DNA from 2 places in the Streptomyces sp. NPDC001513 genome. Region 1 is predicted to be linked to the other one. Evidence: predicted binding sites of a transcription regulator. Region 1 holds the regulator's gene; the other holds the start of a gene.
What was found. The regulator HrcA, encoded in region 1, represses chaperone genes, less so after heat shock. The targets are predictions, from matches to a motif close to TTNGCACTCNGNNNNNCNGAGTGCNAA.
Positions count from the first base shown of each region.

Region 2: the regulator HrcA is predicted to act here: its motif matches at 3,466-3,492, upstream of groL (chaperonin GroEL).

Region 1 covers NZ_JBIAVU010000013.1:80,708-86,734, forward strand. Annotated here, with positions in the region: gene hemW (radical SAM family heme chaperone HemW) at 23-1,255, shown strand; gene ACFYZ4_RS27535 (Uma2 family endonuclease) at 1,356-1,910, shown strand; gene ACFYZ4_RS27540 (DUF3097 domain-containing protein) at 1,912-2,715, opposite strand; gene ACFYZ4_RS27545 (MBL fold metallo-hydrolase) at 2,744-3,469, opposite strand; gene hrcA (heat-inducible transcriptional repressor HrcA) at 3,616-4,632, shown strand; gene dnaJ (molecular chaperone DnaJ) at 4,633-5,769, shown strand; gene ACFYZ4_RS27560 (nitronate monooxygenase) at 5,926-6,027, shown strand, end outside.
Region 2 covers NZ_JBIAVU010000005.1:112,282-118,308, forward strand. Annotated here, with positions in the region: gene ACFYZ4_RS12480 (glucosyl-3-phosphoglycerate synthase) at 1-723, opposite strand, end outside; SAM riboswitch class I at 909-1,067, shown strand; gene thrC (threonine synthase) at 1,061-2,359, shown strand; gene ACFYZ4_RS12490 (MoaD/ThiS family protein) at 2,397-2,675, shown strand; gene ACFYZ4_RS12495 (cold-shock protein) at 3,090-3,296, shown strand; gene groL (chaperonin GroEL) at 3,658-5,280, shown strand; gene ACFYZ4_RS12505 (hypothetical protein) at 5,475-6,027, shown strand, end outside.

The DNA of each region.
Region 1 (6,027 bases):
CGGCGTGCGGGATGATGGGGGTATGCCTTCCGCACTGCCCGACGGTGAACCCATGCCCGAAGACGGCTCGCTGCCGTCGCATGCCCTGGTGGGCGCGGGGGAGCGGCCGCTCGGGTTCTACCTGCACGTCCCGTACTGCGCCACGCGCTGCGGGTACTGCGACTTCAACACCTACACGGCCACCGAGCTGCGGGGCACCGGAGGCGTGCTCGCCTCCCGGGAGAACTACGCCGACACCCTGATCGACGAGGTCCGCCTCGCGCGGAAGGTGCTCGGGGACGACCCGAGGGCCGTACGCACCGTGTTCGTGGGCGGCGGCACGCCCACACTGCTGCCGGCCGGGGACCTCGTACGGATGCTCGCGGCGATCCGCGAGGAATTCGGCCTGGCCGAGGACGCGGAGATCACCACCGAGGCCAACCCGGAGTCCGTGAACCCGGAGTACCTGGCCGAGCTGCGCGCCGGGGGCTTCAACCGGATCTCCTTCGGCATGCAGAGCGCGAAGCAGCACGTCCTGAAGGTCCTGGACCGCACCCACACCCCGGGCCGCCCGGAGGCCTGCGTCGCCGAGGCGCGGGCCGCGGGCTTCGAGCACGTCAACCTCGACCTGATCTACGGGACGCCCGGGGAGTCGGACGAGGACTGGCGGGCTTCGCTGGACGCGGCGCTCGGGGCGGGCCCGGACCACATCAGCGCCTACGCGCTGATCGTCGAGGAGGGCACGCAGCTGGCGCGCCGGATCCGCCGGGGCGAGGTCCCGATGACGGACGACGACGTGCACGCCGACCGCTACCTGATCGCGGACGAGGTCATGGCCGGGGCCGGGTACTCCTGGTACGAGGTGTCCAACTGGGCCACCTCGGAGGCCGGGCGCTGCCTGCACAACGAGCTGTACTGGCGCGGCGCCGACTGGTGGGGCGCCGGGCCGGGCGCGCACTCGCACGTCGGCGGGGTCCGCTGGTGGAACGTGAAGCACCCGGGAGCGTACGCCGCCGCGCTGGCCGAGGGCCGGTCTCCGGGCGCGGGGCGCGAGCTCCTCTCCGAGGAGGACCGGCGCGTCGAGCGGATCCTGCTGGAGCTGCGCCTCGTGGACGGGGTCCCGCTGTCCCTGCTCGCCCCGGCCGGCCTCGCCGCCTCCCGCAAGGCCCTCGCGGACGGTCTGCTGGACCCCGCGCCGTACGAGGCCGGGCGGGCCGTCCTGACCCTGCGCGGCCGGCTGCTGGCCGACGCGGTGGTCCGGGACCTGGTCGACTGATCACTCGCCGGAGTGAATCGCTGCGAATGAGGGCAGGCGCGGCCTAGCCTGTTCGTAGCCTTCTGTCGCATACCCGGCGGCAGAAGTGGAGGGCACGGAGATGACCGCTGTGGACGATCGCCGGATGACCGAGTACTTCGAGAGCTTCGAGGCTCCCGAGGGGGTCAAGGTTGAGCTCCTCAGGGGGGAAATCGTGATGATGGCGGGGCCCGACGTGGTCCACAACCTGTTCGTCCTGTTCGTCCAGCGGCAGATCCCCGTGGGGCGCTTGTACCCGCTCCAGACGCAGGACGTGGACATTCCGGCGGAGTCGTCCGAGCCGCAGCCGGACCTCGTGGTCCTGCCCAGCGAGGCAGCGCCCGAGTCGGGCCGGTTGGTGCCCGCTCAGGCTCTGGCGATGGTGGTCGAGGTCGTCTCCAAGACCAGCAAGCTGCGCGACTATGTGACGAAGCGCTCCATCTACGCGGCGGGCGGCATCCCCACCTATTTGATCATCGACCCCTTCCAGGCCAAGTGCGTGGTGCTCACCGAACCCTTCGGCGCCGGAGAAGAAGCCGACTACCGGACCGAGCGGACCAGCAAGTTCGGTGAACCGGTCCCGCTCGACGTCCTCGGTGTCACGCTCGACACCACGGAGTTCGGCACCCTGCCGTAGCTCAAACCGGTGCCGTGACGAAGTCGATCAGCTCCTCCACGCGGCCCAGCAGCGTCGGCTCCAGGTCCTTGTAGGACGTCACCCGGGACAGGACGTGCTGCCAGGCGGCGCCCGTGTTCTCCGGCCAGCCCAGGGCCCGGCAGATGCCCGTCTTCCAGTCCTGGCCGCGCGGGACCACCGGCCACGCGGGAATGCCCAGCGCCGACGGCTTCACGGCCTGCCACACGTCCACGTACGGGTGGCCCACGATCAGGACGTCCGGCGAGGTCACCGAGGCCGCGATGCGGGACTCCTTCGAGCCGGGCACCAGATGGTCCACCAGGACGCCCAGGCGGGCGTCCGGGCCCGGGGCGAAGTCGGCGACGATGGCCTGCAGGTCGTCGATGCCCTCCAGGTACTCCACCACCACGCCCTCGATGCGCAGGTCGTCGCCCCAGACCTTCTCGACCAGTTCCGCGTCGTGGCGGCCCTCGACGTAGATGCGGCCGGCCCGCGCCACCCGGGCCCGGGCGCCCGGAACCGCGAGCGAGCCCGAGGCCGTACGGGCCGGCGCCGACGGGCCCCGGGGCGGGCGGACCAGGGTGACGACCGCGCCCTCCAGCAGGAAGCCCCGCGGTTCCATCGGGAACACCCGACGCTTGCCGAAGCGGTCCTCCAGGGTCACCGTGCCCGCCTCGCAGGCCACCACCGCGCCGCAGAAGTCCGTACCCGCCACCTCGACCACCAGATCGGGCTCGGCCGCCACCTCGGGCACCGCCCGGGGGCGCTTCCACTGCGGGGTCAGGTCGGGGGAGTACTCGCGCATCCGGCCGACAGTAGGAGAGCGGCCCGCGTCATGTCTCCGACACGCCGAAACGGATTGCCAGTGTGGCGCGTTGCGCACGGACGAAGTCCGCCGAGACCACCGCTCCGTGACCCGGCACGTACAGCGCGTCGTCGCCGCCGAGCGCCAGCAGCCGGTCCAGGGCGGCGGGCCACTGCCGGGGCGTCGCGTCCGGACCCGCCAAGGGCTCGCCCGACTCCTCGACCAGGTCCCCGCAGAACACCGTCTCGCGCTCGCCCGGCACGAAGACGGCCAGGTCGTGCCGGGTGTGCCCGGGCCCCACATTGGCCAGCAGCACCTGCAGCCCGCCCAGTTCCAGCGTCCACTCGCCCGACACCAGGTGCTTCGGCACCACCAGCAGGTCCACCGCCTCGGCCGCCTCCGGCTCCGCCAGGCCGTGCCGCACCGCGTCGCCGCGCAGCTCCTCACGGCCCGTCGACAGCAGCGCGTCCAGCCCGACCGCACCGAACACCTCGGCCCCGGAGAAGGCGGCCCCGCCCAGGACGTGATCGAAATGGCCGTGCGTGAATGCGATATGGGTCACGTGCCGACCCGTCAGCCGCTCCGCCTCCGCGCGCACCTGTGCGCCCTCCCGGAGACAGGAACCGGGGTCGATCAGGAGGACCGACTCGTTGCCCACCACCAGTCCCACGGTGCAGTCCCACACCGGCAGCCGCCGCCGGCCGGCCCGCCCGGTCAGCCGTTCCCAGCCTTCCTCTTCCCAACGCACGTCCATGCCGCGACGCTACCCTGGCGGGCCTCCCTTGCCAGGGTCTTACTACCCGGCCGTACACTGAGCGGGGGATCTCTGGCACTCGAACGGACAGAGTGCCAACGAACACGGCAGAACACGGCAACGGACCACAGCTGGAGGTGTGCGCGATGCTCAGCGAACGCAGACTCGAAGTGCTGCGCGCCATCGTCCAGGACTACGTCGGGACGGAGGAGCCGGTCGGCTCCAAGGCGCTCACCGAGCGGCACCGGCTCGGCGTCTCGCCCGCGACCGTGCGCAACGACATGGCCGTGCTGGAGGACGAGGGCTACATCGCCCAGCCCCACACCAGCGCCGGCCGGATCCCCACCGACAAGGGCTACCGGCTCTTCGTCGACAAGCTGGCGGGGGTCAAACCGCTGTCGACGCCCGAGCGCCGGGCCATCCAGAACTTCCTCGACGGCGCCGTCGACCTCGACGACGTCGTCGGCCGCACGGTGCGGCTGCTCGCGCAGCTCACCCGGCAGGTCGCGGTCGTGCAGTACCCGAGCCTGACCCGGTCGACCGTCCGGCACGTGGAGCTGCTCTCGCTCGCTCCCGCGCGCCTGATGCTCGTACTGATCACGGACACCGGACGGGTCGAGCAGCGGCTCATCGACTGCCCGAGCCCCTTCGGCGAGGCCTCGCTCGCCGACCTGCGGGCCCGGCTCAACAGCCGGGTCGTCGGACGGCGCTTCACCGATGTGCCCCCGCTCGTCCAGGACCTCCCCGAATCCTTCGAGGCCGAGGACCGCGGCACGGTCTCCACCGTGCTCACGACACTCCTCGAAACCCTGGTCGAGGAAGCCGAGGAACGGCTGATGATCGGCGGCACCGCCAATCTCACCCGCTTCGGACACGATTTTCCCCTGACGATCAGGCCGGTGCTCGAGGCGCTGGAGGAGCAGGTCGTGCTCCTCAAGCTGCTCGGCGAGGCCAACGAGTCGGGAATGGCCGTACGGATCGGGCATGAGAATGCCTACGAGGGACTGAACTCCACGTCCGTCGTCTCCGTCGGTTACGGTTCGGGCGGCGAAGCAGTCGCCAAACTCGGCGTGGTCGGACCGACCCGCATGGACTACCCCGGAACGATGGGAGCGGTACGCGCAGTGGCACGTTACGTCGGACAGATCCTGGCGGAGTCGTAAGTGGCCACGGACTACTACGCCGTTCTCGGCGTGCGCCGCGACGCATCGCAGGACGAGATCAAGAAGGCCTTCCGGCGGCTCGCGCGCGAGCTGCACCCGGACGTGAACCCCGATCCCAAGACGCAAGAGCGTTTCAAGGAGATCAACGCCGCCTACGAGGTCCTCTCGGACCCGCAGAAGAAGCAGGTCTACGACCTCGGCGGCGACCCGCTGTCCTCCTCGGGCGGCGGCGGAGCGAGCGGCTTCGGGGCCGGCGGCTTCGGCAACTTCTCCGACATCATGGACGCCTTCTTCGGGCAGAGTCAGCAGCGCGGCCCGCGCTCGCGGACCCGGCGCGGCCAGGACGCCATGATCCGGCTGGACCTGGAGCTGGACGAGGCGGCCTTCGGGACGACCAAGGACATCCAGGTCGACACGGCCGTCGTCTGCACCACCTGCTCCGGCGAGGGCGCCGCACCCGGCACCTCCGCGCAGACGTGTGACATGTGCCGCGGCCGCGGTGAGGTCTCGCAGGTCACCCGGTCCTTCCTGGGCCAGGTCATGACCTCGCGCCCCTGCCCGCAGTGCCAGGGCTTCGGCACCGTGGTCCCGACCCCGTGCCCCGAGTGCGCGGGCGACGGACGGGTCCGCTCCCGCCGCAGCCTCACGGTCAAGATCCCGGCCGGTGTCGAGAACGGCACCCGGATCCAGCTCGCGGGCGAGGGCGAGGTCGGCCCCGGCGGCGGCCCCGCCGGCGACCTGTACGTGGAGATCCACGAGCTGGCGCACCCGACCTTCCAGCGGCGCGGGGACGACCTGCACTGCACGGTGACGCTCCCGATGACGGCGGCCGCACTGGGCACGAAATGCCCGCTGGAGACGCTGGACGGCCTGGAGGAGATCGACATCCGGCCCGGCACCGGCTCCGGGCAGGCGATCCCGCTGCACGGGCGGGGCGTCACCCACCTGCGCGGCGGCGGGCGCGGCGACCTGATCGTCCACGTCGAGGTCACCACCCCGGGCAAGCTGGACGCCCAGCAGGAGGAACTGCTGCGCCAGCTGGCGAAGCTGCGCGGCGAGGAGCGGCCGATGGGCCAGTTCGCGCCAGGTCAGCAGGGGCTGTTCAGCCGCCTGAAGGACGCGTTCAACGGTCGCTGAGCGGCCGGCGGACACCGCCGAGAGCCCGGCCAGGGGATTCCCTGCCGGGCTCTTCGCATGGGCCCGGCGGCGGCCCCTGACCGGGGCCGGAAGCGGACTATGCCAGGCGAATGCCATGATTCGGCCCCATGAGCGGGACATGGCACGATGCAGTCCATGTCCTCCGCACCGTACGGTCTCTCTCCTTACCCGATCGTGCAGGCTCCCATGGCGGGCGGCGTCTCCTGTCCGCCGCTCGCCGCCGCCGTGTGCGAGGCG
Region 2 (6,027 bases), on a different contig from region 1:
CACGTCCACCTGGGCGAGCGCGTCCAGCCCGACCGTGTGCAGCGCGTCGACCAGCAGGCCCAGCTCCACGCCGTACCCGACGGGGAACGGCAGCCGTTCCAGCAGGGAGCGGCGTACGGCGTACTCGCCGCCCAGCGGCTGGACGAAGCCGGCCAGCTGGGGCCAGTGCAGGTTGAGGAGGGGGCGGGCCACCAGTTCCGTGACCCGGCCGCCCTGGCCGGGGGTGTCGCCGAGCGGGCGGTCGTACATGGCCTTGACGAACTGCACGTCCGGTTCGGTCAGCAGCGGTCCCACGATCCCCGAGACGAAGGCGGCGGAGAAGTCGCGGAGGTCGGCGTCGACGAAGCAGACGATGTCCCCGCTGGTGGCCAGCAGCGAGCGCCACAGCACCTCGCCCTTGCCGGGCAGCGCCGGGAGCCTCGGCAGGATCTCGTCGCGGTGCACCACCCGGGCGCCGGCCTTCGCCGCGACCTCCGCCGTACGATCGCTCGAGCCCGAGTCGATGACGATCAGCTCGTCCACCAGGGGGAACGGCAGTCCCTCGATCAGTTCACGCCGGATGACCTCGACGATCGCGCCGACCGTCGCCTCCTCGTCCAGTGCGGGCAGCACCACGCTGACCGTGGTCCCGGCCGCCCGTTTCCGGTCGAGCAGCTGGTCGAGCGGTCGGTCGGCGGCTGACCAGGAGCGGTCTGCCAGCCAGCGCTCCACCTCTTCCAGCACCCTCAGCACTCCCTGCGTGTCGGCGTTATCGGCCGTTATGTGATCCATCTCGCGGTTCGGACGGCTGTCTCAACCGCCCGGCCCTTCGGTTACAGTCTTGAACAACGCGAAGGACCACCGCATGCCGGGGGTCCCCGCGTACAAACGCACCGGCGCGCCACAGAGCGCGTGTGCCGGTGCCATACCGCTCATCCAGAGGGGCAGAGGGACACGGCCCGTTGAAGCCCCGGCAACCCTCCAGTCGGTTCTCGCGATCGCGCACATCAGCGACGTCAGCGAGGTCCCCGGCTAGGGAAGGTGCCAATTCCGTCTCATGGCGAAGTGCGCCATGGGGAAGATGAGGAGAAAGGGCCTCGCCATCATGGCTGCACAGACTGTCGCCACCTCTGTCGATCTCGGACCTGCCAACGGTCTTTCCTGTCGCGAGTGCGGTACCCGCTTCGAGCTCGGCCCCATCTTCGCGTGCGCCGAGTGCTTCGGACCTCTGGAAGTCGCCTACGACCTCCCGACCGGCGACCCCGAAGCCCTGCGCGCCGCGATCGAGGCCGGCCCCAACAACATCTGGCGTTACGCGCCGCTGCTGCCCGTCCCCGCGGACGTGGCTTCCAAGCCGAGCCTGAACCCGGGCTTCACCAAGCTCGTGGACGCCGCGAACCTGGCCAAGGAGCTCGGCGTCACCGGCAAGCTCTACGTCAAGGACGACTCCGGCAACCCGACGCACTCCTTCAAGGACCGCGTCGTGGCCATCGCCGTCGAGGCCGCCCGCGCCTTCGGCTTCACCACCCTCTCCTGCTCCTCCACCGGCAACCTGGCCGGCGCCGTCGGCGCCGCGGCCGCCCGCGCCGGCTTCCGGTCCTGCGTGTTCATCCCGCACGACCTGGAGCAGGGCAAGGTCGTCATGGCCGGTGTCTACGGTGGCGACCTGGTCGGCATCGAGGGCAACTACGACGACGTCAACCGCTTCTGCTCCGAGCTCATCGGCGACCCGCTGGGCGAGGGCTGGGGCTTCGTCAACGTCAACCTGCGCCCGTACTACGGAGAGGGCTCCAAGACCCTCGCCTACGAGATCTGCGAGCAGCTCGGCTGGCGGCTGCCCGACCAGCTCGTGATCCCGATCGCCTCCGGCTCGCAGCTGACGAAGATCGACAAGGGTCTGCAGGAGCTGATCAAGCTCGGCCTCGTCGAGGACAAGCCGTACAAGATCTTCGGCGCCCAGGCCGAGGGCTGCTCCCCGGTGTCGACCGCCTTCAAGGCCGGTCACGAGGTGGTCCGCCCGCAGAAGCCGAACACCATCGCCAAGTCCCTCGCGATCGGCAACCCGGCGGACGGCCCGTACGTCCTGGACATCGCGCGGCGCACCGGCGGTTACGTCGAGGACGTGAACGACGAGCAGGTCGTCGAGGCCATCAAGATCCTCGCGCAGACCGAGGGCATCTTCGCCGAGACCGCGGGCGGCGTGACCGTCGGCGTGACGAAGAAGCTCATCGAGAACGGGCAGCTCGACCCGACGCTGACCACCGTCGTCCTCAACACCGGCGACGGCCTGAAGACCCTGGAGGCGGTGGCCGCGGAGAGCGGGCAGACCGCCACCATCCGCCCGAGCCTGGACGCGTTCCGCGCCGCCGGCCTGGTCTGACCATCTCCCCCTGCTCTACCGGAAAGGCAGCAGCGCCATGAGCGTCAACGTCCGCATCCCCACCATCCTGCGCACCTACACCGGCGGTCAGGCCGAGGTGCCCGCCGAGGGCGCGACCCTCTCCGAGGTCATCCAGTCCCTGGAGGCGAGCCACCCGGGCATCGCCGCGCGCGTCCTGGACGACCAGGGCAAGCTGCGCCGTTTCGTGAACGTCTACGTCAATGACGACGACGTGCGTTTCGAGGGCGGGCTGGAGGCGAAGACGCCGGACGGCGCCGGCGTCTCGATCATTCCGGCCGTCGCGGGCGGTTGCTGATCCTCTCGGCCCCTTTGTCGCCCGACAGGTGACACGCGCCAACCGAAATTGCCCCCTCCGCTAAAAGCGGAGGGGGCAATTCTGCTTGATTGGGCGCGGTAGAGTTGGGGAAGTCCCCTCCGCCGGACTTGCCCGCTGCATATGAACGGGTCGCGTGAGGGTCGACATCGGGTCAACATGCAAGCGCGGTATGGGGCTTTGGCGAGATATGTCAGGCCCGAGTTGCCCTGGAGTATGGCAAATTTTCACTCTATTTCAATGTTTCCCGGTGTCCAGAATTCTCGTCGGATTGACCTGTTGCAGACAGCACTCGCGCAGATACATTCAGCCTCGGTCGACGCGTTCCGACGCAAGTTCTGACCCGGGAACGCGAAGTGCGTTCCCGCGCAAGGGCCAGTAATAGGGGAGTTAGGCATGGCTCAGGGCACCGTCAAGTGGTTCAACGCGGAGAAGGGCTACGGCTTCATCGCGGTCGACGGTGGTGCGGATGTGTTCGTCCACTACAGCGCCATCCAGATGGACGGGTACCGCACCCTTGAAGAGGGTCAGCGGGTCGAGTTCGAGATCTCGCAGGGCCAGAAGGGTCCGCAGGCGGACATGGTCAAGCTCGCGCTCGGCTGAGTCCTGGAGCGATCGACCACCGACGCACAGTGTTCAACGAAGACCTGCAAGACCATACGAGGGGCCCACATCCCGGACACGGGATGCGGGCCCCTCGTACGTGCGCCCGCGCCGCGCCCGCCCCGTACCCGCCCCGTGCCCGGAAGCGGCGGGGCGTTGGCCCAAGCCGCTTGCACTCGGGGGTGCCGAGTGCTAATCATTGGCATTAGCACTCTCCGGGTGAGAGTGCTACCAAACGAGGACCGGGTCGGTGAGGCCCGCAGGGTCCGGCGGGAAGGAACCGCCGGGCACTCAGGCCGTCCGTCGCGGGCGCGGGCGCGGTCCGGGAGCAATCCACCGCTGTCCGGGAGGACCACTTCAGATGGCCAAGATCATTGCGTTCAACGAGGAGGCCCGGCGCGGTCTCGAGCGAGGCATGAACCAGCTCGCCGACGCCGTCAAGGTCACCCTTGGCCCCAAGGGTCGCAACGTCGTCCTTGAGAAGAAGTGGGGCGCCCCCACGATCACCAACGATGGTGTCTCCATCGCCAAGGAGATCGAGCTCGAGGACCCGTACGAGAAGATCGGCGCCGAGCTGGTCAAGGAAGTCGCCAAGAAGACGGACGACGTCGCGGGCGACGGTACGACCACCGCCACCGTGCTGGCCCAGGCGCTCGTCCGCGAGGGCCTGCGCAACGTTGCCGCCGGCGCCAACCCGATGGCCCTCAAGCGTGGTATCGAGAAGGCCGTCGAGGCCGTCTCCGCCGCCCTGCTCGCCCAGGCGAAGGATGTCGAGACCAAGGAGCAGATCGCTTCTACGGCCTCCATCTCCGCCGCCGACACCCAGATCGGCGAGCTCATCGCCGAGGCCATGGACAAGGTCGGCAAGGAAGGCGTCATCACCGTCGAGGAGTCGCAGACCTTCGGTCTGGAGCTCGAGCTCACCGAGGGCATGCGCTTCGACAAGGGCTACATCTCGGCGTACTTCGCCACCGACATGGAGCGCATGGAGTCGTCCCTCGACGACCCGTACATCCTGATCGTCAACTCCAAGATCGGCTCGGTCAAGGACCTGCTGCCGCTCCTGGAGAAGGTCATGCAGTCCGGCAAGCCGCTGCTGATCATCGCCGAGGACGTCGAGGGCGAGGCGCTCTCCACCCTCGTCGTCAACAAGATCCGCGGCACCTTCAAGTCCGTCGCCGTCAAGGCCCCGGGCTTCGGCGACCGCCGCAAGGCCATGCTCGGTGACATCGCCATCCTCACGGGCGGCACGGTCATCTCCGAGGAGGTCGGCCTCAAGCTGGAGAACGCCGGTCTCGACCTGCTCGGCCGCGCCCGCAAGGTCGTCATCACCAAGGACGAGACCACCATCGTCGACGGTTCCGGTGACAGCGACCAGGTCGCCGGTCGCGTGAACCAGATCCGCGCCGAGATCGAGAACTCCGACTCGGACTACGACCGCGAGAAGCTCCAGGAGCGCCTCGCGAAGCTGGCCGGCGGCGTGGCCGTCATCAAGGCCGGTGCCGCGACCGAGGTCGAGCTCAAGGAGCGCAAGCACCGCATCGAGGACGCCGTTCGCAACGCGAAGGCGGCCGTCGAGGAGGGCATCGTCGCCGGTGGTGGCGTGGCCCTGCTGCAGGCCTCCGCGGTCTTCGAGAAGCTGGAGCTCGAGGGTGACGAGGCGACCGGCGCCAACGCCGTGAAGCTCGCCCTGGAGGCCCCGCTGAAGCAGATCGCCGTCAACGGTGGTCTCGAGGGTGGCGTCGTCGTCGAGAAGGTGCGCAACCTTCCGATCGGTCACGGCCTGAACGCCGCGACCGGCGAGTACGTCGACATGATCGCCGAGGGCATCATCGACCCGGCGAAGGTCACGCGCTCTGCCCTGCAGAACGCCGCGTCCATCGCCGCGCTGTTCCTGACCACCGAGGCCGTCATCGCCGACAAGCCCGAGAAGGCCGGCGCCGGCGCTCCGGGCGGCATGCCGGGCGGTGACATGGACTTCTGATCGACCCCTGGCTCCGGCCCGAAGGTTGATCGGCTGTTCTCGAACGAGGGCGGCACCCCCCACGGGGGGTGCCGCCCTCGGGCGTTCCCGGCCGGCCGGCGCCGGTCCGGGGGAGGCGGTCGGGGGGCGCCGGTCGGGGGAGGCGGGGGTAAAACCGCTGGCCGGGGTGGGTGGGGGCGTGTGACCGTACGGCCATGGGGAATTCCGTCGCGTATCCGGTCCACCGATCCACCGATCCAGCCGAGGCGTACGCCAAGGCGCGCCGGCTGTGCGGGCTGCTGGTCCGCCGGTACGAGGAGGTGCGGGTGGGGGCCGAGCTGGGCACGGTCGCGGACGTGCGGCGGATGGTGGCCCTGCTGCCGCACGTGAGGTACGACCACACGGACATGCGCACGCACCCGGAGACGGACGAGCCCCTCTTCTTCGAGTTGGACGTGCGGACGGCCACCGATGCGGAGCTGGCCGTGGAGGTCCCGCTCGACTTCTCCTACACGGAACTGCCGGCCGCGGTGGCCGAGGAGGAGTTCGTCCGCGCGGTGGGGACGGGCCCCGCGTCCCTCAGCTGGGAGGGCAGCTGGCCCGACGAGCCCGAGCTGGGCTCGTACGCCTCGCCGAAGTACGACGGCGTGCAGCTGGTCCTCAACAGCGACGAGTGTGAATGGTCCCGGCAGGTCAGCGGGGTCCACACCGTCTACGTCCACGTCACCAAGTTCGGCGACCCGGGCCGCGCCGAGCGGCTCGCCGCCG